Prochlorococcus marinus str. AS9601: one gene and its partner. The protein of the gene in region 1 binds, or shares a complex with, the protein of each later gene. Links are inferred from orthologs where the notes say so. Each region holds a gene or a part of one and is shown on either strand. Other genes may lie near its edges.

What was found.
Region 2: the proteins of mrdA (region 1) and rodA are in contact, whole or in part, in a crystal structure (PDB 6PL5), measured with the Thermus thermophilus proteins. The link is inferred for Prochlorococcus marinus str. AS9601 from one-to-one orthologs. Residues at the interface, in WP_223903432.1 of Thermus thermophilus: Arg4, Ile5, His6, Leu8, Ala9, Phe12, Ala15, Leu16, Leu19, Gly20, Arg22, Ala23, Trp24, Leu26, Gln27, Val28, Tyr31, Tyr34, Leu36, Leu43, Thr45, Asp47, Lys156, Gln157, Gly158, Ser160, Val184, Leu201, Glu202; in WP_223903423.1 of Thermus thermophilus: Phe161, Val165, Phe168, Val169, Leu172, Pro198, Tyr199, Glu202, Tyr211, Arg212, Asp213, Gln220, Val221, Gln223, Ser224, Ile226, Ala227, Ile228, Gly229, Ser230, Gly266, Phe267, Val270, Leu274, Tyr277, Gly278, Leu281, Phe285, Leu289, Arg297.

The regions. Positions count from the first base shown.
Region 1 is NC_008816.1:32,159-48,028, forward strand. Bases 7,430-10,378 are described here. They hold mrdA (penicillin-binding protein 2), read left to right. Parts: upstream 7,430-7,983; coding sequence 7,984-9,774; downstream 9,775-10,378. Other genes in these bases: A9601_RS09310 (hypothetical protein), read left to right, coding at 7,430-7,718; A9601_RS18525 (hypothetical protein), read left to right, coding at 7,829-7,972; A9601_RS09320 (NAD(P)H-dependent oxidoreductase), read right to left, coding at 9,797-10,321; A9601_RS09325 (diflavin flavoprotein), read right to left, coding at 10,339-10,378. Outside these bases: A9601_RS09280 (hypothetical protein), read left to right, coding at 31-228; A9601_RS09285 (pyridoxal-phosphate-dependent aminotransferase family protein), read right to left, coding at 230-1,393; cobalt-precorrin-5B (C(1))-methyltransferase CbiD, read left to right, coding at 1,454-2,566; guaA (glutamine-hydrolyzing GMP synthase), read left to right, coding at 2,620-4,206; A9601_RS09300 (tetratricopeptide repeat-containing sulfotransferase family protein), read right to left, coding at 4,426-6,015; A9601_RS09305 (PD-(D/E)XK nuclease family protein), read left to right, coding at 6,325-7,038; more of A9601_RS09310, read left to right, coding at 7,119-7,429; more of A9601_RS09325, read right to left, coding at 10,379-12,141; A9601_RS09330 (diflavin flavoprotein), read right to left, coding at 12,158-13,933; alaS (alanine--tRNA ligase), read left to right, coding at 14,053-15,870. UniProt on the Escherichia coli protein: Catalyzes cross-linking of the peptidoglycan cell wall. Responsible for the determination of the rod shape of the cell. Is probably required for lateral peptidoglycan synthesis and maintenance of the correct diameter during lateral and centripetal growth.
Region 2 is NC_008816.1:1,514,862-1,530,681, forward strand. The notes cover bases 5,496-8,394. They hold rodA (rod shape-determining protein RodA), read right to left. Parts: upstream 7,630-8,394; coding sequence 6,361-7,629; downstream 5,496-6,360. Other genes in these bases: A9601_RS17510 (sensor histidine kinase), read right to left, coding at 5,496-6,361; A9601_RS17520 (Mrp/NBP35 family ATP-binding protein), read right to left, coding at 7,633-8,394. Also shown: ppc (phosphoenolpyruvate carboxylase), read right to left, coding at 1-1,711; gshA (glutamate--cysteine ligase), read right to left, coding at 1,773-2,882; A9601_RS17500 (anthranilate synthase component I family protein), read right to left, coding at 2,883-4,403; A9601_RS17505 (photosystem I reaction center subunit II PsaD), read right to left, coding at 4,463-4,885; more of A9601_RS17510, read right to left, coding at 4,997-5,495; more of A9601_RS17520, read right to left, coding at 8,395-8,703; hemF (oxygen-dependent coproporphyrinogen oxidase), read left to right, coding at 8,863-9,891; A9601_RS17530 (cofactor assembly of complex C subunit B), read right to left, coding at 9,920-10,477; A9601_RS17535 (ribonuclease D), read left to right, coding at 10,641-11,276; A9601_RS17540 (hypothetical protein), read right to left, coding at 11,280-11,546; A9601_RS18410 (lipid-A-disaccharide synthase-related protein), read right to left, coding at 11,582-12,889; A9601_RS17555 (polysaccharide biosynthesis/export family protein), read right to left, coding at 13,118-14,272; A9601_RS18850 (hypothetical protein), read right to left, coding at 14,821-14,988; A9601_RS17560 (hypothetical protein), read right to left, coding at 14,990-15,619; purM (phosphoribosylformylglycinamidine cyclo-ligase), read right to left, coding at 15,753-15,820. UniProt on the Escherichia coli protein: Peptidoglycan polymerase that is essential for cell wall elongation. Also required for the maintenance of the rod cell shape. Functions probably in conjunction with the penicillin-binding protein 2 (mrdA).

The DNA of each region.
Region 1 (15,870 bases):
GTCATAATGATATTTAAAGCATGAATTTTTATGTCTTCACAAATTTCATATAAAGATAATAAAAACCGCATAAAGAAAAAATTATCTTTTATTGAGGGTGGCCACCAACTCGAAAAATTAGAGTTTGCTCTTGCAATCGCACAAACCAACGGTGATGAAAAAAAATCAATTGTTCTTAGAAAAAAGATTGTTGAATTAGGCGGAAATATTGAAGAGCCAGGAACTTAACTTAATTCTCTGCTAGATATCTTGAAGCAACTTTTAATGCTTCACCAGCTTGTTTGGCTGTAATTTTACCGAGGTTGAGAAGTGTATTACTTATAGCAGAAACCACCGTAATAATATCTCTATCATTAACATAACCTAAGTGCCCGACTCTAAATATTTTTCCTTTCATATGATCTTGACCACCAGCAAGTAAAATATCAAAATTATTTTTTATAGTTTTCCTAAATTCTTCAGCATCTATTCCTTCAGTTTTTACCGCAGTAATTGATGGGCTCAAGTATTTTTCATCAGCAAATAATTTAAGATCTAAAGCCTTTACAGCATTGCTCATTGCTAATTTATGTTTATTGTGTCTGAAGAAAATGTTATCTAAGCCTTCTTCTTTCATCATTTTTAAAGATTCATCTAAAGCAAAAACCAAATTAACTGCTGGAGTATATGGGTTACTGTTACTTAAAAGACTTTTTTTGTATGATTTTAAATTTAAATAAAATTTTGGTAGATTAGATTTTTCTGCAGCTTCCCATGCTTTTTGGCTCATTGCTATAAAACTAAGCCCTGGAGGTATCATATAACCTTTTTGTGATCCTGAAGCAACGATATCTAATTCCCATTCATCTACTGGAACATTGCAAGCTCCAAGACTTGTAACGCAATCAACAATTGATAAAGCTGTATTGTGTTTGCGAATATATGAACTTATGGTTTTTAAGTCATTAATTACACCTGTTGAGGTTTCAGAATGAGTCAAAATAACAGCTTTAATTTCTTTTTGTGTATCTTCTTCTAATACCTTTTTGAATTTTTCTGGATCAAGTGGAGTACCCCATTCTGAATCAATTTTTATTACTTCTAGACCAAATTCTTTAGCAACTTTTACCCATCTTTCTCCAAATTTTCCATTGTCTCCACAAATTACTTTATCTCCTCTACTTAAGGTATTTATTATTCCGGCCTCCATTGCGGCAGTCCCACTTCCAGTAATTGTTAGAACATCATTTTGAGTTTGATGAAGCCATTGTAAATTTTTAGTAGTACTCTCTACGAGATCTTGGAATTCTTTGCTGCGATGGCCTATTGGATGTTTACTTAATGCTTGTAATACTTTTTCTGGAACTGGTGTGGGTCCAGGAATCATCAATGATAATTTTTGTTGTATGGCCACTTTTTGATAAATAGGTCATTCTTAGATTAGTTCTCATTATATATTTTTCAATTACTTGATTTGAAAAAAGGATTTTCTTTACCTTTGTGGGTTGCTGGAGCTGCTAGGTCAGCATTAAAAAAACTAGTAGGGTTACCATTTGAGAATTATGAACTAATAAAAATTCCAAATGAAAATAAAGAAATAAAAATCGAAATTCATTCTGTTGGTTTACTTAAAGATGATTCACAAGTATTAGGAATTACCTTTGCAAAGTCAGGCTTAGATCTTGACATTACGCAAAACTTAGAAATATGGACAATAGTCTCTTTAGAAAAAATTTCTTTCGATAATCCTGTTCAAACAATTCCAATAAATATTATTGCAGGATCTGGTGTAGGTATAAAAGAAGATACATCAGAGATATGTATTTCTAATTTTGCCAAAGAAGTTTTATATGTAAATTTATTAGATATCCTTCCTGAAGGCTTTAATTTGAAATTAGAAATTATTTTCCCAAAGGGTGCATTTTTAGCTGAAAGAACGAGTAATAAGTCATTTGGTATTGTTGATGGATTATCTATTATTGGTACTTCTGCTGAGACTTATTCGAGTGCTTCACCTGATCAATTAGAAGAGGCTAAAACTAATCTAGTAAAGTTAATACAAAATGATTTTAGAGGAGAAGTTGTTTTTGTTATTGGTGAAAATGGGTTAAATTTAGCTAAAACTTATAATATTAATTTGCCAATTATCAAAATTGGAAATTGGATAGGACCATTATTAGTTTATGCTGCAATAAAAAAAGTTAAAACTGTAATTCTTTTTGGTTATCACGGAAAATTAATTAAGTTAGCAGGTGGTATTTTTCATACACATAATCATTTAGCTGATGCAAGAATTGAGATTCTTGTTTATTTAGCTGTTCAAGAGAAAGTACCACCTGGAATAATAGTTGAATTATCTCAATTAAATAATCTTGAGGATGCATTACTACTTCTTGAGAGATTTAATCAATCTTTAACTGATAAATTATTCAAGAGTTTATCAAATACTATTGAAAAGCGTTCTTTTACTTATGTAAATAGGTATGTAAAAACTGAAATGGAAATTGCCTCAATCATTTTTGATAGAAAAAGGAAAATAAGGTGGGCTGGAATTAACGGTAATAAGTATATTTCTTATTTTCAATGAGATTAACTTTGATTCATTATGCTTTTGTAAATAAATTGAGCTAACTTTTATACATGAGTCAAACATCTTTAAAAAAAGAACGAGATCCTTCAATATTAATTTTAGATTTTGGATCTCAATATTCTGAATTGATTGCAAGAAGAATTAGAGAAACTAATGTTTTCTCTCTTGTAGTGAGTAATTTTATTTCAATTGAGGATATTAATAGAATTAATCCTAAAGGGATCATATTGAGTGGAGGCCCAAATTCTGTATATGAACAAAATGCTCCCAGATGTGATGAAAAAATTTTTAATTTAGGAATTCCTATTCTTGGCATATGCTATGGAATGCAATTAATGGTCAAGGAACTTGGAGGAACTGTTATTTCAGCAACCAAAAAAGCTGAATATGGTAGAGCACCACTAAATATAGATCAAGAATCTGACCTTCTTTTTGATGTAGAAGATAAATCTATAATGTGGATGAGTCATGGCGATTCAATTAATTGTTTGCCTGATGGATTTAATAAGATTGCTCATACCGAGAACACACTCCATGCAGCAATTTCAAATGATGTAAAGAAATTATTTGGCGTACAATTTCATCCTGAAGTTGTTCATTCAGAATTTGGAATGAGGGTAATTAAAAATTTTGTTTATAAAATTTCTTGTTGTACGGCTGATTGGACAACCGAAACATATATAGAAGAAACTATTCCAAGAATAAGAGAGCAAGTTGGCAACAAAAAAGTATTGCTTGCTTTATCAGGGGGAGTTGATTCCTCAACTCTTGCCTTTCTTCTTAATAAAGCAATTGGAAATCAGCTTACTTGCATGTTTATAGATCAAGGTTTCATGAGAAAAGGTGAACCAGAATTTTTAATGAATTTTTTTGATAAGAAATTTCACATTAAAGTTGAATACATTAATGCAAGAGAAAGGTTTATTGCCAAATTAAAAGGAATTACTGATCCAGAACAAAAAAGAAAAATTATTGGTGAAGAATTTATTAGAGTATTTGAAGAGGAAAGTAATAGATTGGGACCTTTTCAGTATTTAGCTCAAGGTACTCTATATCCTGATGTTATTGAAAGTGCTGGTACTAATATTGATCCTAAGACAGGTGAGAGGATAGCTGTAAAAATAAAGAGTCATCATAATGTAGGTGGATTGCCAAAAGATTTACAATTTAAATTAGTTGAGCCATTAAGAAAACTTTTTAAGGATGAAGTTCGAAAAGTCGGCGCTGCTTTAGGTTTGCCAGATGAAATTATAAAAAGGCATCCATTCCCAGGACCTGGATTAGCTATAAGAATTTTGGGAGAGGTGAATAATGAAAAACTTGATTGTTTAAGAGATGCAGACTGGATAGTAAGAGACGAAATTAAAAAAGCAGGTCTTTACAACGATATTTGGCAAGCTTTTGCAGTATTGTTACCTGTAAAAACTGTAGGAGTTATGGGTGATAAAAGGACTTATTCATGGCCAATAGTTTTACGTTGTGTATCAAGTGAAGATGGCATGACAGCTGATTGGTCAAAAATTCCTTTTCAGATTTTGGAGAGGATTGCTAATAGAATAGTAAATGAAGTAATTTCAGTTAATAGAGTTGTTTATGATATTACAAGCAAACCTCCTGGAACTATTGAGTGGGAATAAGTTATAGGGTCAGATTGTAGTGATATCCCTATTTTTGCGGTTTGTCACGTATGATATGGTAACGGAATTACTGAGATTCCAGCCCTTCGTTGTCGTGGATTTGTCACTAACCTAATTGACCGTCTCTTAAGATAAATAGTATAAAGTCTGTTTTCTCTACAGTTGTTATATTAATTAAAAGTTAATTGTGAAAAAAACTAACTTATTTTTGTGGAGGATTTATAAAACCAAATTTCGATATCTTTCAGTTTGACTAAGTATTTCTATAGATGGTTGCAGCATATCTTTGTAATTCTTCCATCCACCAATTGATTTAACATTAATTGGGGAACGAACTTCAACACTACTTGCTGTCAAGACTGAGCGTCTATTTAAATGAGGCGATAGATATGAATCTTCCCATTGCCAATCTAACCATGAGATTAAAGATTTAATTTCCTTATTAGGATTCGAAACTAATGAATCATAATTTAAGTCATATATTTTTGATCGAAATCTATTCTTATAATTACTCATTATTTGTTCCTGATCTAAATAAATTTTTGTGCAATCTCTTAAGGAAGAACAAAATTCATAATGTTTGGTAAAATTTGCCCGATAAATTGAAAGAATATTATCTAATGGATTTCTAAAGCAGTGAATGATTTTCGCATTCTTTATTTCTCTTGATATGATTCCTGCATATTGATAGTTGTATAACCATTTGTTAGTGGTGATATAAAAATTTTCAGTATATTTGCTAATTTTGTCCCAATAAATATCAGTAAGATTAAATTTTTGATCGATGTTTTTTTGTTGAAGGAATGATTCTTCTAGTATATTAATTTCGCCTAAATCAAAAACTTCGCTATTCATACTAAGGATTGATTCAACTAATGTAGAACCACTTCTTGGCATTCCTACAATAAAAATACTTTGCGGATATTGTTTGATTTTTTTCTGATTAATGCTTTTTTTATCTGTTTCAATAAGTAATGATTTAGATTTATTGATTATGTAATCAGAGTGAGACTTTTTTATATCAAGTTTAAATTCATTTGCCAATTTAAGGTATCTAGAACTTTCTTGGTATTTTTTTTCATTATGAAGAATATTTGCTCTCGCAAAGTAAATGTTAACTTGATCTTTTTTGCTTTTGTTATCTAAAAATTTTTCCGAAAAAAGTGTTTCTTGCCATTTTTTATTTTTATTGGAGTATTTAAGAGTTGATATATTAAAATACGCAAACGCTAAATTAGGATTAAGTTCTATTGCTTTGAGAATCGATAATTCTGCTTCCTTTAATTTTCCTAGATCTCTTAATATGAGACCCAGATTCGCGTAAGCATCTGCTAATTTAGGGTCTAGTTCTATTGCTTTACGAGTAAATAATTCTGCTTCCTTTAATTTTCCAGATTCTATTAATATCCCTCCCAGATTCATATTTGCGTTAACGATATTAGGATTCAGTTCTAGTGCTTTGCGAGTAGACAATTCTGCTTCCTTTAATTTTCCTAACTCTTTTAATATCCCTCCCAGATTAGAGTGAGCGATAGCGTAGTTAGGATTAAGTTCTATTGCTTTACGAGTAAATAATTCTGCTTCCTTTAATTTTCCTAGTCCTATTAAAAGCAAACCAAAATTAGAAAATACCCTTTTGTCTTCGAATCCTTTATTTATAAAAGATTTATAATATTTTGTTGCTTCTGAAATATTTCCTTCCATATGACACTTAAAAGCATTTTGAATTATTTGCTCTTTAAAGTAATTGTTTTTTAGATTTTTTTTTATTTTCTTTTGAGATTTTTTGTCATCTCCAAAACCTGCCATAAGAGTTTAAAAATTATAAATGTTTTTGTTAGTTTAAAATATATTCATTAAGTATATTGCTTGTTATTACTTGGTAAGTCTTTACAATTAATTCATATAAATACAACGCAAAGTATAAAGAATGGAACTAATTGGTTTATCGCGGGTTTGTTTCGTGAATTTTAATTTAAAAGAAGTCAATGATAACAATGACTTTGAAACATCAAAATTGGGTAGAACCTTTGAGTAGGAGTAAGTGAATAATTTTTCTAAAAAATTTAAGACCTTTATTTTATTGAAGAGATATTTTCAATTGGGATATTAATCGTAATGAGCGAGATGATTAAATTAAGTCGATCTACTGTTGAGAAATATCTTAGTTGTCCAAGATGTTGTGTGCTTGACAAAAAATATCAAATAAAGCCACCATCATTACCATTTACTTTAAATATAGCTGTTGATAGTTTATGCAAAAATGAATTTGATTACTACAGAAAAATTCAGGAGCCGCATCCTTTATTGATTGAACATGGTATTGATGCTGTTCCTTTTAATCACAAAGACTTAGAACGTTGGAGAAGTAATTTTAAAGGGATAAGATATAAGTCAATTGAACATAATTATGATTTTGGTGGAGCTGTGGATGATATTTGGCAGAAAAAAAATGGTGATCTTATTATCGTTGATGTAAAAGCAACATCTAGAAATAATTTTGATTGGACTGAGACTTTTCATAAATACGAATATGCAAAAGCTTATAAGAGACAATTAGAGATGTATCAGTGGTTATTTAAAAAAAATGGTTTTCAAGTGGCTAAAGAAGCCTATCTTTTATATTTCAATGGAAAGAAAAATGAAAATTTATTTAATAACCAATTAAATTTTGAAGTACATCTAATTAAATTAGATTGTTCTACTTCATGGGTAGAAAATAAAATAATTGATACGGTCAATTTATTACGTTCGGATAATTTCCCGAAACCTTCTTTAACTTGCGAATACTGTAATTATTTAAAGAAGCGTTGGCAGTTATCCGTAACTTAATATTCATAGGATAATTTTTCATATTTCTGGAAAAATAGCGAATAAAAGATAATCTTTAATTAGATTATTAATTTATACTTTTGAAAAATTCTGAAAGAAAAATAACTAATCATCTTCAACAAGATATAGTCAAAGTATCTGGTAAAACAATTTTTATTAATCCTTTTTTATATTGGCGCAGATTTGACGAAAACACTAATAGATGGCTAAGAGAACCTGGTCAAATGTCAGAGGATCAAATTTCACCAAATAGAAACCGTTTTTATCCAGAAATAGAGTGGGCTGATTTAAGTCATGAGCAAAAGCTAATAAAAGATGCAACTGTTGAGATGTTTTTAAAAACTCTTGAATTGATAAGTACATTTCATCCTTATCTTAGTTCTGGACAATTATTAGAAGTGGAAAGAAAAATGGCGATTATAAAAAAGATTCCTTTCGAAAAGTGGGTAACAAAATCTTTCGCCAAAAAAGCGAGATTGTTAGAAAAAGAAAAAAGACAATTTAAAAGAGAGAGATTTTTTAGTAGCTGGAGGGAATGGTTTAGTCTTGACAATACTCAACAAGCGATTTTTCCGTTAATCGTCACGATATTTATTTCTTCATTTATTGGATGGTCTTTAGGGATATCAAAAAGTAGTTGTAATCCTTATTTTGAACAAAATATAGATCAATTAAATTAATTTGTTTTCGATATTTTTTTAGTTTCTAAGTTAATAATATTTTGAAAAAATAAATTTCTTATTTAAAATTATATTAACTTACATAACTGTTTAAAAAAAATATAAGTTTTATGAGTAACAATTCGACTTCAAATAATATTGAAAATGATGACTTTCATCTGAACAAAGAAGAAGGTGATTATAAAGATTTAATCAATAGACTTAAAGAGATAAAATTAACCATTTCTTTAATAGAAAAAACAATATTTAAATAAATTTTATATTTTTGATAAAAACAAGTTCAAATAAAAAACTTATTTCTTTAAAAAGACAACCTTTAGTCTTACTTATTTTTTCTTCTATTTCGTTTTTATTGATTCTATTTAGATTAATTTTTTTACAACTTTTAAATTATGAATCTTTTAAGAAGATGTCAGATGATAATAGGATCAGACTTATTGCTTCACAGCCAATACGTGGAAGAATACTAGATAAGAATGGTTATGTTTTAGCAGATAGTAGAGTTAAATATTCTTTAATAATAAAGCCTCAATCTGTTAATAAAAGCAATTGGGAAAACCATAAATTAAGTATTTCTAACTTGTTAGATATTGACAGTAATGTAATTCAAGAAAAATATTCTGATGGTCTAAAAAATCAAAAACTCTCAGTAACTATTCTTGATGATTTAAATGTAAAACAATTAATAAAATTCAAGGAAAATGAAGGTAATTTAAATAGTTTTGAAATAGCAACCAAATTAATTAGAAATTACCCTTATAAGTCCCTTGCTGCCCATGTAATTGGATATACTCAGCCAATTACTGAATCAGAATATAAATTATTATCTAAAAAGGGTTATAAATTAAACGACTTAATAGGAAGAACAGGAATTGAATATGTTTACGAAGACTTTATAAGAGGTGAATGGGGTGGCGAAATGGTTGAAGTAAATTCATTAGGAAAATTTAAAAGATCGTTGGGTATAAAATCTTCAATAAAAGGTAATGATGTTGAATTGACAATCGATATAAATTTGCAATTAGTTGCTGAGGAAGTTCTTAAAGATAAAAAAGCAGGAGCGATAATAGTAATGGATCCCAGAGATGGTTCAATAAGGGCGATGGCAAGTAAGCCTACCTTTGATTTGAATTTTTTTTCAAAGGACTTTAAGCCTGAAAAAGAATACAATAAGATATTTAATTCTCCAGAAAAACCTCTTTTTAATAGAGCATTAAATGCTTATGATCCAGGAAGTGTATGGAAAATTGTAACTGCTTTAGCGGGCTTAGAAAGTGGTAAATTTCCTAGAAATACCATGTTAGATACGAAACCATGTATAACTTATGGAAGCCAATGTTTTAGAGAGCACAATGATTTAGGTTTTGGCGTGATAGGTTATGAAGATGCTTTAAGAGTTTCGAGTAATACATTTTTTTATCAAGTCGGATATGGAGTAGGAGTTGATGAAATTCATAAGGTCTCCCGAAAACTTGGCTTTAATTCTTTATCCGGAATTGAAATTTCTGAACAAGAAAATATAGGATTAGTAGCTAGTAGTGAATGGGCAAAAAAAGGTAGAGGATGGAGCGAACCTGGAAGAACTCCATGGATTCCAGAAGATATTGCGAGTATGTCTATTGGACAATTTGTCGTTCAAGTAACTCCGATGCAAATAGCTAGAGCATATGCTGCAATCGCAAATGGAGGTTATCTAGTTACTCCACATTTGACTAAAAAAGATGTAGAAAGTCGTTTTGATAAAAAACGTATTCTAATTGACGTTGATCCACAAAATATTCAATTGATAAAAAGTGGTCTCAGGAAAGTAGTAGAGTCTGGTACAGGGGTATCAATTAATTATGGAGTTTCAAATTTACCTCCGGTGTCAGGTAAAACAGGAACTGCTGAAGATGGTGAAGGTGGCTTAGATCATGCTTGGTTCGTTTGCTTTGCTCCTTCAGAAAAGAGTGAGTTGCTTGTAGTTGCCTTTGCACAAAATACTCCTGGTGGAGGCTCGGTGCATGCGCTTCCAATGGCTAAACAAATATTAAAAGTTTGGAATGAAAAAAAATGATAAGAATTTTTTGTTTAAAAGTTTATGTTTTTAATTTTTTCATTTGTAAAAGTCTTTGAATAATATCTTCAATAGTTTTTGTATCTATAGGTTTACTATATGAGGACAAAAGCTGCCTCCCTAATACTTGACTCCCTAAATGCACTAATTGAATGCGTAATGAGGTCAGCAGTTCTAACCCTATGCCACCAGAAAATGTGGCAATTGCAATCGGTTGACCATTAAATAAATTCCTAAAGTCATCTCCTGAAATAGAAAGCCATGCTATAAAGTTGGAGAGAATAGGAGGTATAGATCCATTATATTCAGGCGCACAAATCACCCATCTTTCAATCTTGAAAAGCCTTTTTTTTAAATCTTTTATTTCATGCGGAATATTTTCTTTGCTGTGAATTCTTGGATTAAATAATGGAATATCAAGAGTGGTAAGATCTAAAATTTCAGAACTTATTTTAAGTTCATTACTTTTTTCAAGAAATTTTTCAGAAAGTTCTAGATTTTTACCACAACTAGCTGTAATGATTATTAGATCTTTTGTTTCAGTCATAAATTAGATAAATAAATTTAATAGTTAGCGCCGGTTTTGCGATGATGAACTGCCGCTAAACTATCGGATTTTAGTATATTACCGTGTAGTACTTCGGCGTAAATTACCCAATGATCTCCACATTCCATTCTTTCTTTTACAGAAGCATCTAACCATGCGAGCGATTCAGGAATGATTATCTGTTCGTTAGGAGTTAATTCAATTTTTATTCCTTCAAATCTATCTTCTCCAGGTGCAAAGGGCTTTGTGAATCTTTTTAAAGGTTCTTTATAATCTTTTTCACTAAGAATATTTAATGCGAATGAATCTCCTATTTGCAAAAGAGACTCAACCGATCTATCTTTTGCTACTGCAATACTTAACCCGGGCGGTGAAAAACTTGCTTGACTAACCCAAGATGCAAGCATAGCCCCTTTAATATTATTCTCATCTTTGCCTTTAGAGGCTGTCAAGACACAGAGTGACCCAATTACTCTTCCAAGAGCTTGTAGCTTTGGATCTGTTTTGCTTGTAATCATTCCAGTATCTGATTTTCTAGGTTTTATCTTTGCTTTTTTTATGATTTTTCTTCCAAAGTGAGTTCCTATTTCTTCTAACTCTTTAATCTTTGGTTTATTTGGACTGAACTTAATCCTTACAGGGTCAAAACCAAACTTAAAACCTCCGTCTTTTAATTTTGTTTCAAGTAAATCTATAGCTTCGCCGCTCCAGCCAAAACTGCCAAAAATTCCCACTGGCTTATCTCTATTCCCCTCTGCTAATAATGTTCCTAGTGCACTAACTATTGGAGTTGGGGCGTGACCACCCAATGTGGGTGATCCTATTAAATATCCATCAGCATTTTGGATAGATTTTACGAGTACATCATTAGGTGTGAATTCACAATTAATACTTTCAACTTCTACAGAGGTTCGATTTATCCCTTTAGCTAATGCATCACCTATTGAGGCTGTATTTCCATATGCACTTGCATATATCAGAGCGATCTTAGGATTATTTGTTAAGAGATTCTCTCCCCATCTAATGTAGTCATTTAAAAAGCTTTTTAAGCTATATTCGATTGCTGGACCATGTAATGGTGCAATAGTTTTAATCTCATATTCTGAAATTTTTTCAGTTATTGATACTACTTGATTAGACATTGGTGCCATTAAGCAATCATAAAAATGTTTCCTATCAATTTCTGTACTAATTCGATTTGTTTCAGACCAATATTTAGATGCAATGTGTGCAGAGAAAATTTTTTCACTAAGAAGTATCTCTTGGTTACGTTCATAAATTATCAAGCCACCAGGCCAGCGAGCTGTTGGAATAGGAATTAACTCTAGTGAAACTTTATCTAATTCTAAATTAAGTTCTTTTTTGATTATGTTTATTTCAGGTAATTGAATTTCAATAAAGTTCTCTAAGTTAGGATTTCTTTGATTCCAAAGTTCGCTTATAAGTTTATAACCTGGATTAGAGCAAGTAATAGTTGTGTTTTGAAATTGGGTACTTATATTTTTTATAGTTTCAATAATTTGGGGATTAATATGACCAGAAATGAAGTTGATATTGTCTAATTTAAATTGATCACAAAACCTAGAAATTACTTTATTAAATAAATTTAAATATTGTTTTTCAGGTGGATGAATAATAAAAAGTTCCGCATTACTTCTAATGAAAAAAGTATTAAAAGAGGTTCCTTTTTCAAGATTAAATTCAAGTTCAAATCTTTCTTTTTTTTTGTCTAAGAATCTTACACAAGAGAAATTGTCAGTAATTTCAAATTCTGATAAGTTTTGATTTTCTGCAAGTAAGCCTATACTAATATCTGACATTTAAAAGACTTATTTTCTAATAGTGATTAGCAACTTTTCTGTGATGAACTGCTGTCTTGCATGATAAGTCAGAAACATTACCATTTTCAACAATTCCGTAAATTATCCAATGGTCTGGAGTCTCTAGCCTGGAACTAACTTTACAATCTAAAAAGGCGAGTGAATCTGAAAGAACTGGTCCTCCTTCAGCGATGTTGCTAATTACATCTACATCTGCGAATCTATCAGCTCCAGGGGCAAATCTTTTTAAAAAATGTCTGAACATTTTTTGATAGTTATCTTCCCTTAAAATATTCACAACAAAACCTTTCCCAACCTGCATATATGATTCAATAGCTCTATCTTTTGCTACTGCAACTGTAATACCTGGTGGAGAAAAGCTTGCTTGACTAACCCAACTTGCGACCATTGCACTTTGTCTGAATGTAGAACCTTCGCCTTGGCTCGCTGTAACTACATATAATCCTCCACTTAATCTCCCTAATGCTTTATCTAAATTTGAATCAAGGCTCTTCATAGAGGCAATATTCTTCTTTTTATTGATCAATTGACCCAAGTCAGTTCCAGCTTCTTCGAATTGTTGATAAACAATGGGATCTGGGATATTTTTAACTCTTAATGGAGAGAAAGCTTCTTTTTGACCAAGTTCTCTTAATTTATTTGCTAAGGAATCTATTGGTTCATCATTTCCACCAAATGCATCATAAACTGCAGTAAATTGTTTTGGTTTTAGTGCTGCAAATAAAGTACCGAGAGATTCTTTTAATTCATTATCTGAGTCTACTGGCCATGTGGGAATGACTACTGCTTTTGATTCGGAAATTAAACTTGTTAATTCTTGCGGGTCAGAAGATCTTAAATCAATTAATTGAACCTGTGCATCTGCTTTGCTTATTCCATGAGATATTGCTTGACTGAGTCGATCACAATAACCATAGTCGCTTATGTAGCAGACTGACACAAAATCATTACCTTTGCTTTTATTACTACTCCATTCTAGATATTTTCCTTTCCAAAAATTGACCTGATTATGGAGCAAAGGCCCATGACCAACGGCTATTGTTTTTACTTTAGGTAGCTTATCTATTCTTTTAATTGCCTGCATAACGCTTCTAGCGTTTGGACCCATAAGGCAATCGTAATAAAAACGGAAATCATCGTATATTTCTTTTTGATCAGTGTCAAAAAATTCGTCAGAACAATAATGGAGACCAAATGCATCGCATGTATAGAGAACATTTGTGCTGTGATCATATGAAAATATGGTATCTGGCCAATGTAAATTTGGTGCACTTATAAATTCAATATTATGTTGTAAACCACTATTAGGATTAGTTCCGAGATTTAAAAACTCTCCACTCTTGACCTCTAGACGTTTAAAGGGAATATGTATTTGGTCTTCAATAAATTTAAGTGCTAATTTTGATCCAACTACTGTGATATTTTGATTTAATTCTAAAAGATTACCTATTAAACCAGAATGATCAGGTTCTGTATGGCTAGTAATTAAATAATCAACTTCTTGCGGATTTACCTTTTTCAGTAATTCTTCAAACCATAATTCTTCGAACTTTGCGTGACTAGTATCAATAATTGCTAATTTCTCGCCTTTAATAATAAAACTATTGTAAGTAGTTCCATTTCTTAAACCAAATTCAATATCAAATCTACTACGATCCCAATCCAAAGATCTTATGGCACAAGAATCATCAGCAAAATTTTGAGATTGAACCGTCAACTTGCTATTATTTGGTGCCAATTTAGAATTACTTGTCTGGGCAGAGGCTATCATAGGATAATTAGCTTTATAAATTAACTTTAGTTATATAGAATATAAATTCGCGTGATTATTTTTGCGAAATAACCGAAATTACGCTTTTCTTTAATTTTTAATCTTCTTATTCTGGATAAATGACATCTCAACTAATTAAAAAAATAGTTACTGGAGATGAGATAAGAAATGCTTTTTTAAAATTTTACAGTGAAAAATTACATAAAATCATTCCAAGTGCATCATTGATTCCAGATGACCCTACGGTCATGCTAACAATTGCTGGAATGCTACCTTTTAAACCAGTGTTTTTAGGTTTAAAAGAAAGACCATCAAAAAGGGCTACATCTAGCCAAAAGTGCATCAGAACAAACGATATAGAAAACGTTGGAGTTACCGCTAGACACCATACTTTTTTTGAAATGCTTGGTAATTTTTCCTTTGGAGATTATTTTAAACGAGAGGCTATTCAATGGGCTTGGGAATTAGTTACTAATATTTATCAACTTTCTGTTGAAAATATAATCGTGAGTGTTTTTCACGAAGACGAAGAGTCTGCAAAAATTTGGAGTGATGAAATTGGTATTCATCCAGATAGGATAGTGAAACTAGGTGAGGAAGATAATTTTTGGTCATCTGGCAAAACAGGTCCATGTGGACCTTGTTCAGAACTTTATTATGATTTTCATCCTGAAAAGGGTCTGCAGAATATTGATTTAGAAGATGGAGATCGTTTTATTGAATTTTATAATCTTGTTTTTATGCAATATAATCGTGATCCTAATGGAAAATTGACAGATTTAAAATTTAAAAATATTGATACAGGAATGGGTCTTGAAAGGATGGCTCAAATACTACAAAAAAAGCAAAATAATTATGAGACAGATTTGATTTTTCCTATTATTCAAAAAATTTGTGAGATTGCAAATATTGATTATTTTTCTTCAGATGATAAAAATAAAATTTCTTTAAAAATCATTGGTGATCATACAAGAGCTGTTATTCATTTAATTTCTGATGGAGTATCAGCAAGCAATCTCGGTAGGGGATATATATTAAGAAGGCTTATTAGAAGAATGGTCAGACATGGCAGATTATTAGGTATAACAAATGAATTTTTACCTCATATTGCTAGTGTCGGAATTAACTTAATGCAAAATAATTATCCTGATTTAAAAAATAATAATGATTTAATTTTGAATGAGATAAAAATTGAAGAAATAAGATTTAGGGAAACTCTTGAAAGAGGAGAGAAATTGCTAGATGAGTTAATTTCTTCAGGGCAGAAATTAATTTCTGGTTTTAAAGCTTTTGAACTTTATGATACTTATGGATTTCCTCTTGAACTTACTGTAGAAATTGCTGAAGAACATAGTATCAGTGTAGATGTAAAGGGTTTTGAAGAAGAAATGAATGTACAAAAAGAGAGAGCTAAAGCTGCTTCAAGTAATATTGATTTGACATTAGAGGGATCATTAGAGCGAGAAATAGATGTTTTTAACAAAACTGTTTTTAATGGTTATAAGTCACTCCTTTCGGAAGCTGAAATAAAGGGTATATTCTTGGATTCAACATTAGTTAAGGAAGCAAGTGAAGGTCAGAAAGTTTTAATTGTTCTTGATCAGACAACTTTTTATGGAGAATCTGGCGGGCAAGTTGGTGATATTGGAACGATATTTTCAAACGATGTTGAGGTCTTAGTTGATAATGTCATGCGAAAGAAAAATGTTTTTTTACATTATGGAACGATCAAAAAAGGAAAATTAACTATTGGACAAAAAGTTAAGACTAATGTTAGCTCCTCTAATAGAGCTAAGGCTGCTGCAAATCATACAGCTACTCATTTATTACAATCTGCACTTAAATCAGTTATTAATGAAAGTGTTGGACAAAAAGGTTCATTAGTAGCCTTTAATAAATTACGATTTGATTTTAATTCTTCTAATCCTATTTCTAAA
Region 2 (15,820 bases), 1.5 Mb from region 1 along the record:
AATTTTGATCAAGAAGTCCCATTTCTTTTGCCAGTAAGAGAACTTCAAGCAAATCAGATGCACTATGACTCATTGAAATTACATAAGAATGACAAATGCGACTTCCAAATTCTTGCTGTAGTCTCTTAACCATTTTAAAAACTGAAAATGTTTCTTCTGTGGTTTTTGTCCAGTGAACGTCAGATGGAATTAAAGGCCTTTTTGTATTTAATTCGTCTATAAGCCATTTAATTTTCTCTTCCTCAGACATTTGGTCATATTGAACAGATAAATCAAGATAATTTGTAAGCTCTTGAATAGCGTCACTATGCCTTGTACTCTCTTGACGAATATCTAAACTTGCTAAGGAAAATCCAAAAATATGAACTTGAGTAAGTAAGGTGTTTACAGACTCACAATTTAAATCTGTACTAATTAAACTATTTTTGATAAGTTCTAGATCATAAGTAAATTCTTTTACTGACTTGTAATATAAGCTTTCAACTTTATCTAAATTTTTGTTATCAGTTTCTCCTTCCAAGTCAAATTTCCATCCACTATCAGCTAATAAATTATTTCTTTCTTGTGTTAATCTTAATTTCTCTAGGATATAACTTAATTTTAATCTGTAGGGTTCTGATCTATACCTTGTAGCTCTAGCTTCATATATTTCAGGGAACTTAACCCTGTCAGTTTCAAGTGACTCTAATAAGGAGGAACTGACTTGACTCCATTGCATCGAAACACTTAATTGATCTCTAAGATTAGACGTCGCAATAATATATCTTTCCAACATCAACTGCCTTTGGTAGCAAGCAGTTCTCCATGTTATCTCAGGAGTGACCGATGGATTACCGTCCCTATCAGAGCCTACCCAAGAACCGAAGTTGCAAAAAGATTCTGAGGGCAACTGAACATCTGGATAATTATCGGTAAGTGCTTCAGCGATCCTTCCCCTCAACTGAGGCATCGCATTAAATAAAACTTGCTGAAAATAATGCAAGGCATAATCAACTTCATCTAAAACTGAAGGTTTAAATTGATGCAATTCATCAGTCCTCCACCAAAGTCTTACTTCCTCTTTTAATTGGGTTTTTAAAGAATTTTTTTCTTCTTTTGTCAGAAATTGCTCAATCTGTATTTTTTTTAACAAATTTGCTACTCTTGTCTGCTTATGTCTAATCGTATGTCTTACTATCTCCGTCGGATGTGCAGTAAAAACTAAACGAATATCCATTTCCTGTAATAACTCTTCTAATTTGCCTGGTGGCACATTTAGTTTCCTAAGCCTGTAAAACAATTCTCTAAAAGTTACAGGAGCATTTTGCCTAGCCAATGCTGGGGCAAAAGGATCAAGATTGTCGGGCGATTTTTGAACATCCTTATTGGTAAAGCTTTGAATATATCTATCTTCCTCAACTCTTTGTTCCAAAATATTCACAAGTTGAAAATATAATGAAAAAGCCCTTGCTGCAGCTATGGATTCTGCTAAATCCATAGAATTTACAATATCAACTATTTCATTTTTAAAAGTTTTTGAACTATCGCCATCAATTTGTTTTGAATAACTTAATTCTTTAAGCTGTATCAACCTTTCTGCTTGATCATCTGGGCATTCTTCTCTTAGCACAGATTCCCAGAGATCTTCAATTAGAAGACGATTTTTATCAAGTGGATCATTGTTACTTATCAGATCCACATTATTATTTTTTACCTGGCGAAAAGATTCCATATAATCATTATGTCATAAGTGAAAATGTTCAGATCAAAGTTTATTTAAATAATCAAACATTCTAGGCCTCACTCCTAATCATATCTTCGATAGAAATTTTCATTATCTGCTCAATAGAAAGACCTTTTTCATATTGATTTATCCATTTCATAGATTGATTGCCTTCTTCAAGCACTTTATAGATAGGATCTAAAAGATGTTTCATACCAAAGCCTTCTGCTGTGGATGATAAATCTGATAATAAGTTTTGAATCCATTCACTACAAATAACTCTTTTGCCATCTTCCCAGTGAATTAACTCTGAATTCAGACTATCTTTAGCAGCATTAATTTCATTTTGATCACATATTTCTGATAACTCATCCAGAGAAAAAGTACTAGCATTCATAGGATCTAAGGTATTTATATTTTCAAAAAGATTTAAAATCCTCAGTTCTATCATGGCCGTTATCCCTAAAAGCAAATTAATATCGTGAACAAAATCACAAATTCTTAATTCCAAGCGATCAAGAATTAAAGGTCTTTGGGGACCATTTGGTCGGATTGAAGACCAAAAATGCCTGATATTTTGCATATTTTTATTAGCTATATTTTTCTCTATCCAGGCAATATAAGAATCATGATTCACAAAAAAAGGCACCTTACTTGGAGTTTTAGGAAACTGCATCCATCTCTGAGAGTGATTCTCCGTAATTTCATTATTTAAAAATGGTGAACTAGCACTTAGTGATAGATATAAAGCAGCCTCAGATCTTGTAAGTCTAATAGCCGCAAAAAGCTTATCTAAATCATCTATTCCTATGTTTATATGTACACTTGAAGTTGCTATGGCAGTTCCATAATTATCTTGTATAAATTGATGATAAAGATTGTTAATGTCAGATCTTTGAAATTGAATATCGTGTTCAAAACAAAGAGTTGATGAAGGAATGATTGTTAAATCTTTTTTGTTAAGCCATCGTCTTAACTTTTTTCTTGGAATTTTTAATTTCTCATATAAAGAACCGTAATCTTTTTCAGGAGTTGTTATGTATTCAACGTTTCTGTTATCTGGCTCTTTCACAAAATCAGGAAATATTTTCTCAATTTCATCCGAAACACCAATATGAGAATTTAAAGAGCCTGTAAAAAGTTCCACCTCAAAACCCTTATAAAGATTATTTTGACTCATTTATTTATCCAAACAGGCTAGTGCTTTTAGTATTCCCTTTGCTTTATTTATCGTCTCTTGATATTCATTTTCAGGAAAAGAATCAGCAACTATTCCAGCTCCTGCTTGCACTGAAACATCATATTTCCCATCTATTGAGGGTTTTACTATCATAGTTCTTATTGTAATTGCTGTATTTAATGCGCCATTAATATCAATAGATCCGTATACACCTGCATAAGGTCCTCTAGCATCTTTTTCAAAGTGCTTAATCAATTGCATAGCTCTTATTTTTGGAGCGCCAGTTACTGTCCCAGCGGGAAAGGATGCTTTGAGCAAATCCCATACATCAGCATTATTTTTTAAGATTCCCTCAACTTGACTGACTATATGCATAACATGTGAATATTTCTCAATAACCATTAAATCCTTGACCTTGACAGTACCAATTTCACAAACTCTTCCAAGATCATTTCTCCCAAGATCAATTAGCATTACATGCTCAGCTATCTCTTTTGGATCTTTTAATAATTCCTTTTCTAATTCCAAGTCTTGCTGATTATCAATACCTCTAGGTCTAGTGCCAGCTATTGGTCTTAAGCTTGCAACGATCTGACTATTTTTATTTTTTTCTGCTTTAACCATGACTTCAGGACTTGAACCTATCAGATACCATGAGCCAAAATCAAAAAATGACATGTATGGAGATGGATTAACCATTCTCAGACTTCTATATAAATTAAAGGGATCATTATTGACTTGAGTTTGGAATCTCTGACTAATAACTATTTGGAAGATATCTCCCTTTCTTATATATTCTTTTGCAGAGAGAACTGCATCCTCAAAATCTTTTTTCTCCCAATTACTTTCTAGATCTAAATTCAAATTCTCATTTTCATTCCAATCTAAAAACTCATTTTCTTTTAGAGGAACTCTCATTAAATTTCTAGTTTTCTTAATTCTAGAAATTGAGTTTAGGTACAACAGTTCAATTTCGCACTCTTTTGTAGAAGTTGTATCTGCATAAACCACTGCAGTAATACATCTTTTTATTTGATCAAAAACAACTATCTGATCAAAAAACATCCAGGAACCATAAGGGATATTGTTTTCTAATTTTTCATTTATTGGAACGCTTGGTTCTATTCGATTTATTAATTCATAACCCCAAGAGCCATATAACTGTCCAATTGAGGGTAATTCATCAAGCGTGGTTGACTTGTATTCGTTTGTCCAACTTCTCAAAATATCAAAAGGATCACCTTTATGTGTTTCAGTTTTGCCATTATTCCAAGTTTTAATTATTTCTTCTCCATAACAAACGGCTTCCCAAAGAGGTTGAGTAGCAACAATACTCCACCTACCCAAATTCTCGCCACCCTCAACAGATTCAAGAAAAACACCATGGGAATCTTTTGAAGATAATTTTAACCAAGTCGATAATGGAGTCTCTAAATCTGCTGGCCAAGTTTCAACTATAGGTATAAAGTTTTTACCTTCTTTGTAAGCCTTTAAAAAACTATCTTTTTGTGAGCTGATCATATTAATAATGTCAGCCCAAATTATAATTATTTTCTTCTTTTATATCAACTTTAAAGAAGTTAATCAAAAGTATTCTTAGTTGTAAATTTCAAACCAGCTGGATTAGGGTTCTCACCTATTCTTCTAGGATTATGACCTACTTTCTCTCTGCCTTCATTTACTTTTTCAGGGAAAACACCATCCTTGGGGTGTAAAAATTCAATATCGCCACCTGGGAAAATGCGGTAGATTTTAAAATCTTCAATTCTTGGTTTGAAAGCTCTTAATTGTGTCCCTAATGCAAGACATTGTTCTTTTCTAGCAAAGTACATTAAATTATCACCTTCATGCATTAAGGCCGCTCCGCCGGTAGGCAATTCAAATGCTTGTTCCTTGGAACTTTTCCATACAATTGCATATTTTTCTTCGGTTTCTGCTGAGTTTAATAAACCCCCAGTACTTCCTATATGCTTTGGAAATTGACCAACTAAAGTTTCAGTCATCCTAGATTTTGAGTTATTTCTAATAAGAAACTAGCATTCATATTTTGCAAAATTCAAAATTCATAGCAAATTTTCTACATTATTTAATATATGGAAAACTTGTTTCTCATTTTATTTTGAATCTGAAATCGGAAAAAATACTGTCAAACCTGTATCACGTCTTTGTGTAACATGCCCTCCTAGACTAGCTAACAACTTTTGAGTGGCATTTTGACTAAGTTGTAAACTTCCAGTTTGAGGGTTCCAATTTAAAACAGGGCCAATATCAGAACCGTTATCTTTTTTTAGATTTTCATTTTGATTGTTATCTAATTTTTGTACTTTGAGTTGAAGTTTGAGTTTTTGACCAGCTGGTCTTAATTCTAAAATTAATGTACTACCTTCTTTTAATCCTCTAGTATTTTTATCAATTAATCCTCTTAACATTAATTCTAATTTTTCAGAATCACTCAAAATTTGTGGAAGTTGTTTAGGGATATCTATCTTCAAAGAAATACCACGTCGGTTTAATTGTTTATTCCATAAAGGAGAAAGCTTTTTGAAAATTTCGGCTAAATTAATTTTCGCCAAGTTATTCAATGATGGCAATTCATTACCAACTAATTCTGCTGCATTAAAGATTAAACCAAACCTATCAATTTGTTCATTACATTCATTATCTATTTGAATTAAACGATTTCTCATTGATTCATCCATTTTATATTTTTTTAAAGTAGAACTTATTAAGGTTCTTATTGTTGTCAAAGGAGTTCTTACTTCATGAGATATTGCACGTAATAATTTTGCTTCAGTTATTTGCACATTTTTTTCATCATTATTCACAGAATTCTGTATATTGTGATTTGGCGTGAAATTTGCTAATTTTGCCGATAATATTGGCCAAAATAATTTTTCAAATTGATTATTAACATTAAGATTGCCTAAGTTATTAATTGCATTACGAAATTTTACTCCTTCCTCATAATTTTCTTGATTTAATTTTGCATGCATTAATTCAATTGAAAGTTTAAGGCTCTCTTCATCACACTTCATTAATAGAATTTTCTTATCTTTTTCTCCTACAATTGATAATACGCATTGAAAATTTGGAGTGATTATCATCAAAAAAGGTTCATAGCCATCTTCTTGACAAAGGTTTAAAACTTTATAATTACTAATTAAATCGAAATCGTTTTTTATCTTTTCTGAATTATTGACTGGTAAAAAACCTGCATTCTCATTTTGAAAGTATGGAAACCCCTCAGGAGACCAAAGCCATCCATGAAGTTGATTTAAAAATTTTTTATCATTAAAGGCTGGCAAAGGCGAGGCAACCCATATCCCCCCCTGTTTATAATTCTGATAAAGGAAATCTTTTTGAATAACTTCTAAAGAAGCCCACCACATTCTTCTGGATGTATCATCATCCACATATATTTTTTTAACTCCTTTAATCAAAAGCTCTTGAATTTTTTTTATGGTTATTTGTGATTTCATCAAATTCTTAGTGATCTAGAACGTTTTAATATAGATAAAACAAATCCAATGGATATAAAATTGGTCACCAATGACGTTCGACCATAGCTCATAAAAGGAAGGGGGATTCCAGTAACTGGTCCTAATCCAATAGTCATAAATAAGTTAATAATTATTTGGAACAAAAAAGTTGAGGCTATTCCAATAACAATTAGAGATTCAAAGTTAGTCCTGGCAATTGTTGCAGTATTAATAAGTTTTTTTATCAAAAAAAAGAACAAAAATAAAACTACTATGCACCCCACAAAACCCAATTCTTCGCCTAAAGCACTGAATATAAAATCAGTATGTTGTTCTGGTATAAATTGCAAATTAGTCAGCTTACCTTTTAGCAAACCAGTACCAAATAATCCTCCAGAACCAATTGCAATTTGACTCTGTATCAAATGATATCCACCACCTAATGGATCTCTATTTGGATCTAAAAATAAAACTAATCTATCTTTTTGATATTCTTTTAAGCCATATTGCCACAAAAATGGTGTCAATTTTGCCACTAATAAATGAAAAGAAATCGCGATAGCAGGAAAAATAATTTTCTTTCTCGAAGATCTATAAGCAAGATATCCTATAAATGGAATCCAGAAAACAAGAAGATTTGGTAAGGTCAAATACAATATAGAAGTGACAAGACAAAATACTAATAACAAAATCCACTCTATGGGCATTTGCGACCAGTAGAGCATCACACCTGTCAAAACAATTAAAACTAAAGAGGTACCTAAGTCCGGCTGAAAGAAAACCAATAACCAAGGAATAACTACTACTAATAAGGGCAAAATTAAGTCCCTTATTGTGCAAATTATTTTTTTGTCGAGTACTAAAGCAAGAGTTAATACAGTACTTAGTTTAGCTACTTCTGAAGGCTGAAAAGAAAAGATACCCAAGTTTAACCACCTTTGAGCTCCAGAAACTGATATCCCAAAGAAATATATTAGTAATAAGGATATTAAAGTACACAAATAAAATGGTACTAAGTACTTTCTTAGTCTCTCTAACGGTATATAAGAAATAAAAAATGCTAAAAAATAACCTAAAAAACCAGTAAAAATATGACTCAAATAATTCGATACTAAAAAATCACCCTGAATACTTTTTATTAATAAACCCGAAATAATAACCAAAAACAGAGGAATTATAAGTAGTGGAGAAAATAAAAAACCTCTCTTAAAGTTTTCTTTTTTTGGGAAAAATCCTCTCTTATTTAATAAAGAAATTCTCCTAAACATCAATTATCTATTAACAAATTGACTCTTAATTAATTGAGCTAAATTACTAAAAGCAATAGAACTATTTTTATTGGGCTGGCTTATTGATATTGGTACACCCCTATTGCTTTCATCAACGAGAGGCATTTCAATAGGAATTTGGGCTAATAATGGCAAATCATTTTCTTTAGCTAATATTTTACCTCCACCCTTACCAAAAATTTCATATTTTTTACTTGGCATATCCGGCGGAATAAATACTGACATATTTTCTACAATTCCCAGTAACGGCACTCCAAGTTGTTTGAACATTGCTAATCCCCTCCTTGCATCTTGCAAAGATACTTGTTGAGGAGTGGTGACAACAATAGCTCCAGTTATAGGAACAGATTGAGAAAGAGATATTTGAGCATCTCCCGTTCCTGGAGGCAAGTCAATAACCAGAAAATCAAGATTATTCCACTCAACTTGGTACAAAAATTGTCGAATAATACTATTAAGCATTGGTCCTCTCCATATAACTGGCTGACCTTCTTCTATGAGAAAACCCATGGATACCAATGAAATTCCATATTTATATATTGGTATTAACCTTTGATCACTGCCACTACCTTCTGTAACCTTTGGATTCTGTTCGGCAACTCCCATCATTGAGGGAGTATTAGGTCCATATATATCGGCATCCAGCAAACCAGTTTTTAAACCTAATTTAGCTAGAGAACAAGCGAGATTAACTGCAATGGTACTTTTTCCAACTCCACCTTTACCACTACTAACAGCTATGATATGCCGAATCCCATCAATCATCTGCAACTCAGGCACTTTACTTTGATTTTGAGATTCTGTTTTGGAAGGATTATTATCTATTTCTATTTGAACATCATTAATATCTTCAAAATCCAGTAGTACCCTTCTAACCTCTTGTACAATTCTATCTCTTTGAGAATTTGCAAACGATGGTAATGATAATGTTACGATTACTCTCGGTATAGTTACTCTTACATTTTTAATCCAAGCTAATTCAATTACATTTTTCTTTGATCCAGCATCTAGAACTTTTTGTAAAGCTAAATTCGCATCTTCTATTGTGGTCATTAAATTTTTAAATATTTTGACAAGGTAGTCGACTGTTTAAAAGATTAAGAACTATGTCGAACTATCAAATAATAGGCAATAAGGTCCCCCTAAGAGAAATTATAAAGAGAAACTTATAATTAACCAAAAAATTTTTTTTCTTCAAGATTTACTAAATACATGTTGAAAGAACCTCCTAAAAACTCGAGAGAAAAAACTAAAAATCTCTTATTAACTCTACAAGACAAAATTTGTTCAGGACTTGAAAATGTAGATGGAAAAGGAAAATTTACAGAGGAATCCTGGCTAAGAGACGAAGGTGGCGGTGGAAGATCTAGAGTATTGAAAAATGGTTCTATTTTTGAGCAAGCAGGCGTAAATTTCTCGGAAGTACAAGGAAAAGAATTACCTCAATCTATAATCTCTCAAAGGCCCGAAGCAAAAGGTCATGAATGGTTTGCTACGGGAACTTCTATGGTTTTGCATCCTAAGAATCCCTATATTCCCACAGTTCATCTGAATTATCGATATTTCGAAGCTGGTCCTGTTTGGTGGTTTGGAGGAGGTGCAGACTTAACCCCTTTTTATCCTTATCTTTCTGATGTAAGGAATTTTCATAATGAGCATAAAAAAGCTTGTGAGAAAGTTGATCAAGATTTGCATAAAGTTTTCAAACCATGGTGTGATGAATATTTCTTCTTGAAACATAGAAATGAATCTAGAGGTATAGGAGGTATTTTTTATGATTATCAAGATGGTTCAGGAAATATTTATAGAGGAAATAATAAAAATGGAGAAGCATCAAAAGCTTCACAAAATGTTGGCAGATCTAATTTAAATTGGGATAATTTATTTTCTTTAGCAGAAAACTGTGGGCAGGCATTCCTACCTTCATATTTGCCCATTATTGAAAAAAGAGCTTCTCAAAAATATTCACCGAAAGAAAGAGAATTCCAGCTATATCGAAGAGGTAGATATGTCGAATTCAATTTAGTTTGGGATAGAGGGACGATTTTTGGGCTACAAACAAATGGCAGAACTGAATCTATATTAATGTCCTTACCGCCTTTAGCTAGATGGGAATATGGATATAAAGCTAAAAATGGCTCTCGAGAGGAATTTCTCACATCAATTTTTACAAAACCCCAAGATTGGTTTAATGATAAAGAGTTAGAAAAATTCTGTATGGAGAATAATATTTTTGATTAAAAATTATCAAATAAAATTTTCAAGTATCTTAAATAGGTGTTTTAAATAAAGAACCGTCACTTTTCAATTGAAGTTTTTCTCCGAGTTCATTTTCTAAAGAGATTAATTCATCCCTATGGGCTCTAAGTCTCATAAAAGTTGAATCATTTTCATTTTCATTTAGCAACCTTAATTCAAATTTCTCCTCTCTAGCTGATTTTTTAAAGTAAACAATTCCAGACAAAGGGCCACCAATTAATCCCAAAAGAATAGGCCACCAACCTAATTCGGGATATATTTGAATAATTACTAATCCCAAAGCACAAGAACCAAAACCGCCAAGAAAACCTAAAAAAATTGCTAAAAATTTACTAGAAACAACTTGACCCTTAAATATTAAAATTCTTTGTTCAAAATCTCCTCCTGTTTGCTTCCATCCCCTCAAATTAAGCCATTCACATAAACCATTTAAAACCTTAATTGGCTTCTGAGAAGATGAAATCTCAACGATGGTTGTTCTATCTTTACTGGAAGCCCTAAGAAAAAAAAATAATCCTATGGCTAAGAGAATTGTCAGCAATAATGTAGAATTTAAGGAATATGACATTAAATAATTTTTTCTAGTAACTCGAGAATAAAAATTAAAGTTACATCTTATTATAATTTTTTAGAATTGTTCTGTAAAATATTCCCATTAGATAAAAATTCTTAATTAAATAAAATCTTAAGTAATATTCTAAATTTTAAATTACCTTAAAAACTTATTAAAAATGACTATTGAAAATAAAAATATTGATTTTCTTTATAGCGATTTAACAGTAGATTTATACAATCTTTACAAAAAATCATCGTACCTTGCTATTGACACTGAAGCAATGGGCTTAATTCATGGAAGAGATAGACTCTGTTTAGTACAAATATGCAATGAATTTAAAAGAACATCCTGTATAAAAATCGAACTTAATACGTCTTCATCACCTAATTTAAAAGCACTTCTTGAAGATGACAAAATTACTAAAATATTTCACTATGCGAGATTTGATGTAGCAGCTTTAAAATGCAATCTTGAAATTAATACAAAAAATATTTTTTGTACAAAAATTGCTAGTAAGTTGGCAAGAACTTATACAAATAAACACGGCTTAAAGGATTTAATTAATGAATTGTTAGGTATAGAACTGGACAAAAGCTCGCAAAGTAGTGATTGGGGTAGCAACGAAGATTTAACAAAAGATCAACTAGATTATGCAGCAAATGATGTTAGATATTTAATTGAAGCTATGCTTAAATTAAAAGTTATCTTAAAAAGAGAGAATAGATATGAATTAGCTCAAAAATGTTTCGAAACAGTTTCTGTACATGCTGATTTAGACATACTAAAATTCTCAAATATATTTGAACATTAAGAATCAATCTTCAGTTAAAAAATTATCTTCACCATCAAGAGTTTTCATAAGCTTATCAAGTATTCTTGAAGAACTTAGTTGATCTCCATCATTTTTTTGACAAATTTTTAAAACATTTTGAGCAACTTGTATTTTTTCTTGAATAGTTTTCGATCCTTCTTTTGCAAGTTGAATTTCTACTTTCTTTTTAGCAGAAGATAAGCTTATACTCATAAGTTTTGCAATCTCTGCACAAATTTTTAGATATTGCCGATCATTTATTGGATACATAAAAGAATTAATAATTAATAAGCTAGTGCCATTTACTAAGATAACAAATGAAGGTTTATGGTATCTACGATTTTCTTACTTGCTCCGGCTTCCCCCATTCTTTTTTTGCCTATTTTTGCTTGTTCTAACCTATAAACTTTTTTTTTCAAAAGTAAACTTAAACGTTTTAAAAGAATTTTTTTGTTCTTGCAAACTATAACACTACCGCCCAATAATCTTGATTGCCTTTTTGCAAATGATTTTGTGAATTGTGGTCCAGGTCCCGGTAGAGAGAGAGATGGAATTCCAAGGCCAGCAATTTGCTCTGTAGCAGTTCCTGCATTAGACAAGCCAACTTCTGCCATATTGGCCCATAAATTGAATTTACCTTTACCAATCACTACATATTGATCTTTCTTTTTCCATACTGAATCTTCATTAATTAGAAATTTAACTTTACTCTGTTTTATAAAACCATATTTATTTAAATAACTTTCAATTTGAATCACATTTGCATTAATACTCAAAGGCAAAAGAATAACCAAATCCTTTGATAAATGAAAATCTTGCAAACAATTTAGAAAATTATCAAGATTTTTAAGAGCTTCTGGATATCTACTTCCAACTAATAAAATAATCCTTTTAAAAGAAATAATATTTGATATTTTATCGTTTGTTTCATTAACAAAATCCATCATTGGATTACCCAAGTATTTTGCATCAATATTTTTCTTATTCAAATTATTAGCTGTAATTTTATCTCTCATAATTAAATTTTTACATCTTGGACATTTCATTAAAAACATTTCCCATGGATCCCATTCAGAACCTTTCAACTTATGATAAAAATCGCTTAAATCCCAACCTGGCCCACTACTCCAAGTATGATCGCTTTTAGGAGTTCCAATGAAACTAAATTCGCATTCTGAACTCCAAGCGTATAGTAATGGCAAGAAATCGCCTACTGCGATAATTTTGTAGTTATGTTTTGACTTCTGTTTTACAAGTAGAAAATTTCTTAAATTATCGATTAAAAATCCTGCAAACAAATCAAGCACAAATCCCTTCAGACTTTGATTACTAAAACCTCCACTAGGCAACTCTTTTAAAAATCCTATTTTACGAAAATTCTTTGATTTTATGGAATTAAATACATCTCCATTTCCTACTAAAGGCAAAACTTCGATACTTTTATATTTTATTTTTTTTAGTAATCTTTTTATTATTTCCGATGCGATTACATCTTCTCCATGGCCATTGCATATAAATAACAGAGAATGATGCCTCTTACTGTTAAGATCATAAGAAGACTTAATTGAATCTTTTTCGGCGGCATGGCCAAGTGGTAAGGCAGAGGATTGCAAATCCTTTATCCCCAGTTCGAATCTGGGTGCCGCCTTCTTCAATTTTGAAATCATTTTTACTGTTATCCTTTCCAGCACAGTAAGTTTTGAAAAACGATTATACATCAATAAGCAAATTTAGTTGACAGCAAGTATAAAGCGATTTTTATAGATTTTAAATCAACTAATACTAGTATCCTATTTCTGCCTAAAAAATCAAAATAATTAGACTTACAATAAAATTCTTAATTATTCACTAAAACCTTCTATTAATTCTTTAGTTGAATAAATACCCACAAAAGGAGCTGTAATCTCTTTTATTACACCAGTAGTTTTTCCAAAAAAACTACTTTTCACTGATATTAAATCGTCTTTTTTTAAATAAGGATTTCTTTTGGATCCTCTTTTTGCATTTGCAGAATAAGAAATATTTTTTTTAATAACTCTTCCATTGTTCGAGTACCTTATAAGAACAATTTTTCCCGAGAGAGGTTTTATCGGTCCAGTCAAATCAATAGCATCTGATAGGACAGCTTCAATGGGGAGTTTTACCACTCCAGTAGTTTCAACTCTACCAAAAAGACTTACTGTAATAAATTTTGGAGTAATACCAGATAAAATCGATTTTGGTATTTGATTTGTATTAGCTTTACTCAGTTTTGGAAAGAATAAACTATCTCCATCAAATATACGTATATCGTTAGTAGTATCTGATGAATTTATATAAGTACTAAAATCAATAATCGCTCTCTTTTTGCCTCCGCCTTTTCCAAGAGGTACATCTCTTATAATTTCAATTCTAGATAAATCAGTTAGTGAAGTTATGCCACCAGCTTTTCTAATTACATCAGAAATAGTAGTTAGATTTTCACTTGATCTTTTGACTTCTAAATCTTGTGAAGATTGATTATCTGATTGCAAATTTTGACTTAAATCTGATTGCTCATTGTAATTTTCTATCAATGAATCCAACTCAGAATTATCTTTTTTTTCTAAAGTTATCCTTGAAGGTGATGAATAAGCAGAAAATTTGTAAAAACCAGGATTCCTCAACTCACCTCTTGCTAATACTCTAATACTTTTAAATACTGCGATCTTTACTTTTATTTCTGGATCAATAAGAAAATCATCGTATCTTTTTTCTAATAAAGTTTTTAATTCAGACTTTGTTAGTCCTCTTACAAATGTTTCATCCAACATTGGTAAGAATAATTCTCCCTCTTCATTAACTGTATAAACTCCACTTAATTCAACCGCAGGATAAAATTCTAAAGAAATTGAATCGCCAGTATCAAAAATGTAATCCTCTAATTCATTTCTTGATTCTAAATATTCTATTTCTATTTGATTATTCTTTGAATTAGTAGAATTATTCGTATCTGCTTTAGATATATTAAATGTCAAAAATAATAAAAATACATTAAAAATTAAAAAAGGTTGAAATTTCCTTTTTAAAGAAAAAATTTCAGTTAATTTATTGTCAAAGACTTTTAGTAAAATCAACTTCTTAAAAAACTCAATTTAAGACAAAATCATATTCCTACTTTTCTATACTAATAGAAATATATTTATCCATACTCTCTTTTTTTATCATCTAAAGTCAATAGTTAAAACCTTTTAAACTTTTAAAAGTTTATTAGAAATCAATTTACACTGAATATTGTTTTTGTATTTTTCTAATTAATCCTTGCTGTCCAGAGTGCAATTTCGTATTCAATAAAAATCAAACAAAGTTATTAATAATGAGATTTATGGAAAGCAAACAGACAGCAAGTTACGGATAATATTTTAGAAGTTAGTAATAGCTTACTACTTTAAAAGATAAACCTTATTCGAATCTGGGTCCCCCCTGTTTTAATTTTTTTCACATTTAATAATGAAATTTTCGAAAATACTCAATCTTAAATAGACGGTAAAAAGTTTCAATTATTTATATAAAAATTTGAACTATTTTAGTAATCATTATCTGCTACACACATCCCTAAACATCTAACACCATTTGATGCAGTCCTTTTGCAATGATTACATAAAATAGGATCTTTCTCTGAAGAAGGGTTAATCTTTGAAATATTTATATTCTTAAAACTTATTAAATCTTGTGTTGAATCAAATAGAGCCATTCTAGGTATCATCACTTGAGTCGATACTAACAACAAGTGAAGCATTTGTGTTGGAAGAGGGTATATCCATGATTTTTACAGTTTCTTTAGGCTCATCAATAACTTGATTTTCTTCAGTACTCTCATCAACTGCACAAGCTTCAAGAGCCTCTCGAAGTAGTGAATCAAAAGTTGCACCTGGCAATCTATGTCTAGCAACCTCAAGAAAAGTTCTCGGTAGCGATTCGGATGCAGCATCTCGTAAAGCAGGATTATTTTTTCTATGTTCTTGTTCTTCCTCAATTGATTTAATAAACCTCAGTGTGACATCTCTTTTGGTAGATGCTTTTATCAGCGTATCGTTTTCAGGATTACTAACATTAGGCTCATTTTCAAGATCGCTAAGTCTTTTTTCCAAACTATTTAAAACTTCATTAGCTTCTTTACTAATATGCGCTAATTGACCATCCGACAAATTAGGTAAATCAGCAACAAAAACTTTCCCATGATCCCTTAGCGTCAAAAAAGTTGGTCTTGGACCCTGAGCCTGTCTACTCATTGATTCAGAATTATTACCTAATGGTCTTTTGGGAGGTGTAGGGCCAGCTGAACTACGTCTACGTGTAATTCTTTGATTATTTGCAAAGGGCATTGAATAAAAGGTTAAATCTTAATACTTAAACTTCCGATATAATTCGGCGGTAATTTTATTATATTACACCTAACTTTTTCATTTGGGTATAAAAAATAATTTTTTAAAACTCATTAAAAGAAGATAAAAAAATTTAAGTTAAAATTTCTGGCAAAAATTTACTAATCGTTGAATCATTTTTTCGAACTATCTTTCCAATTT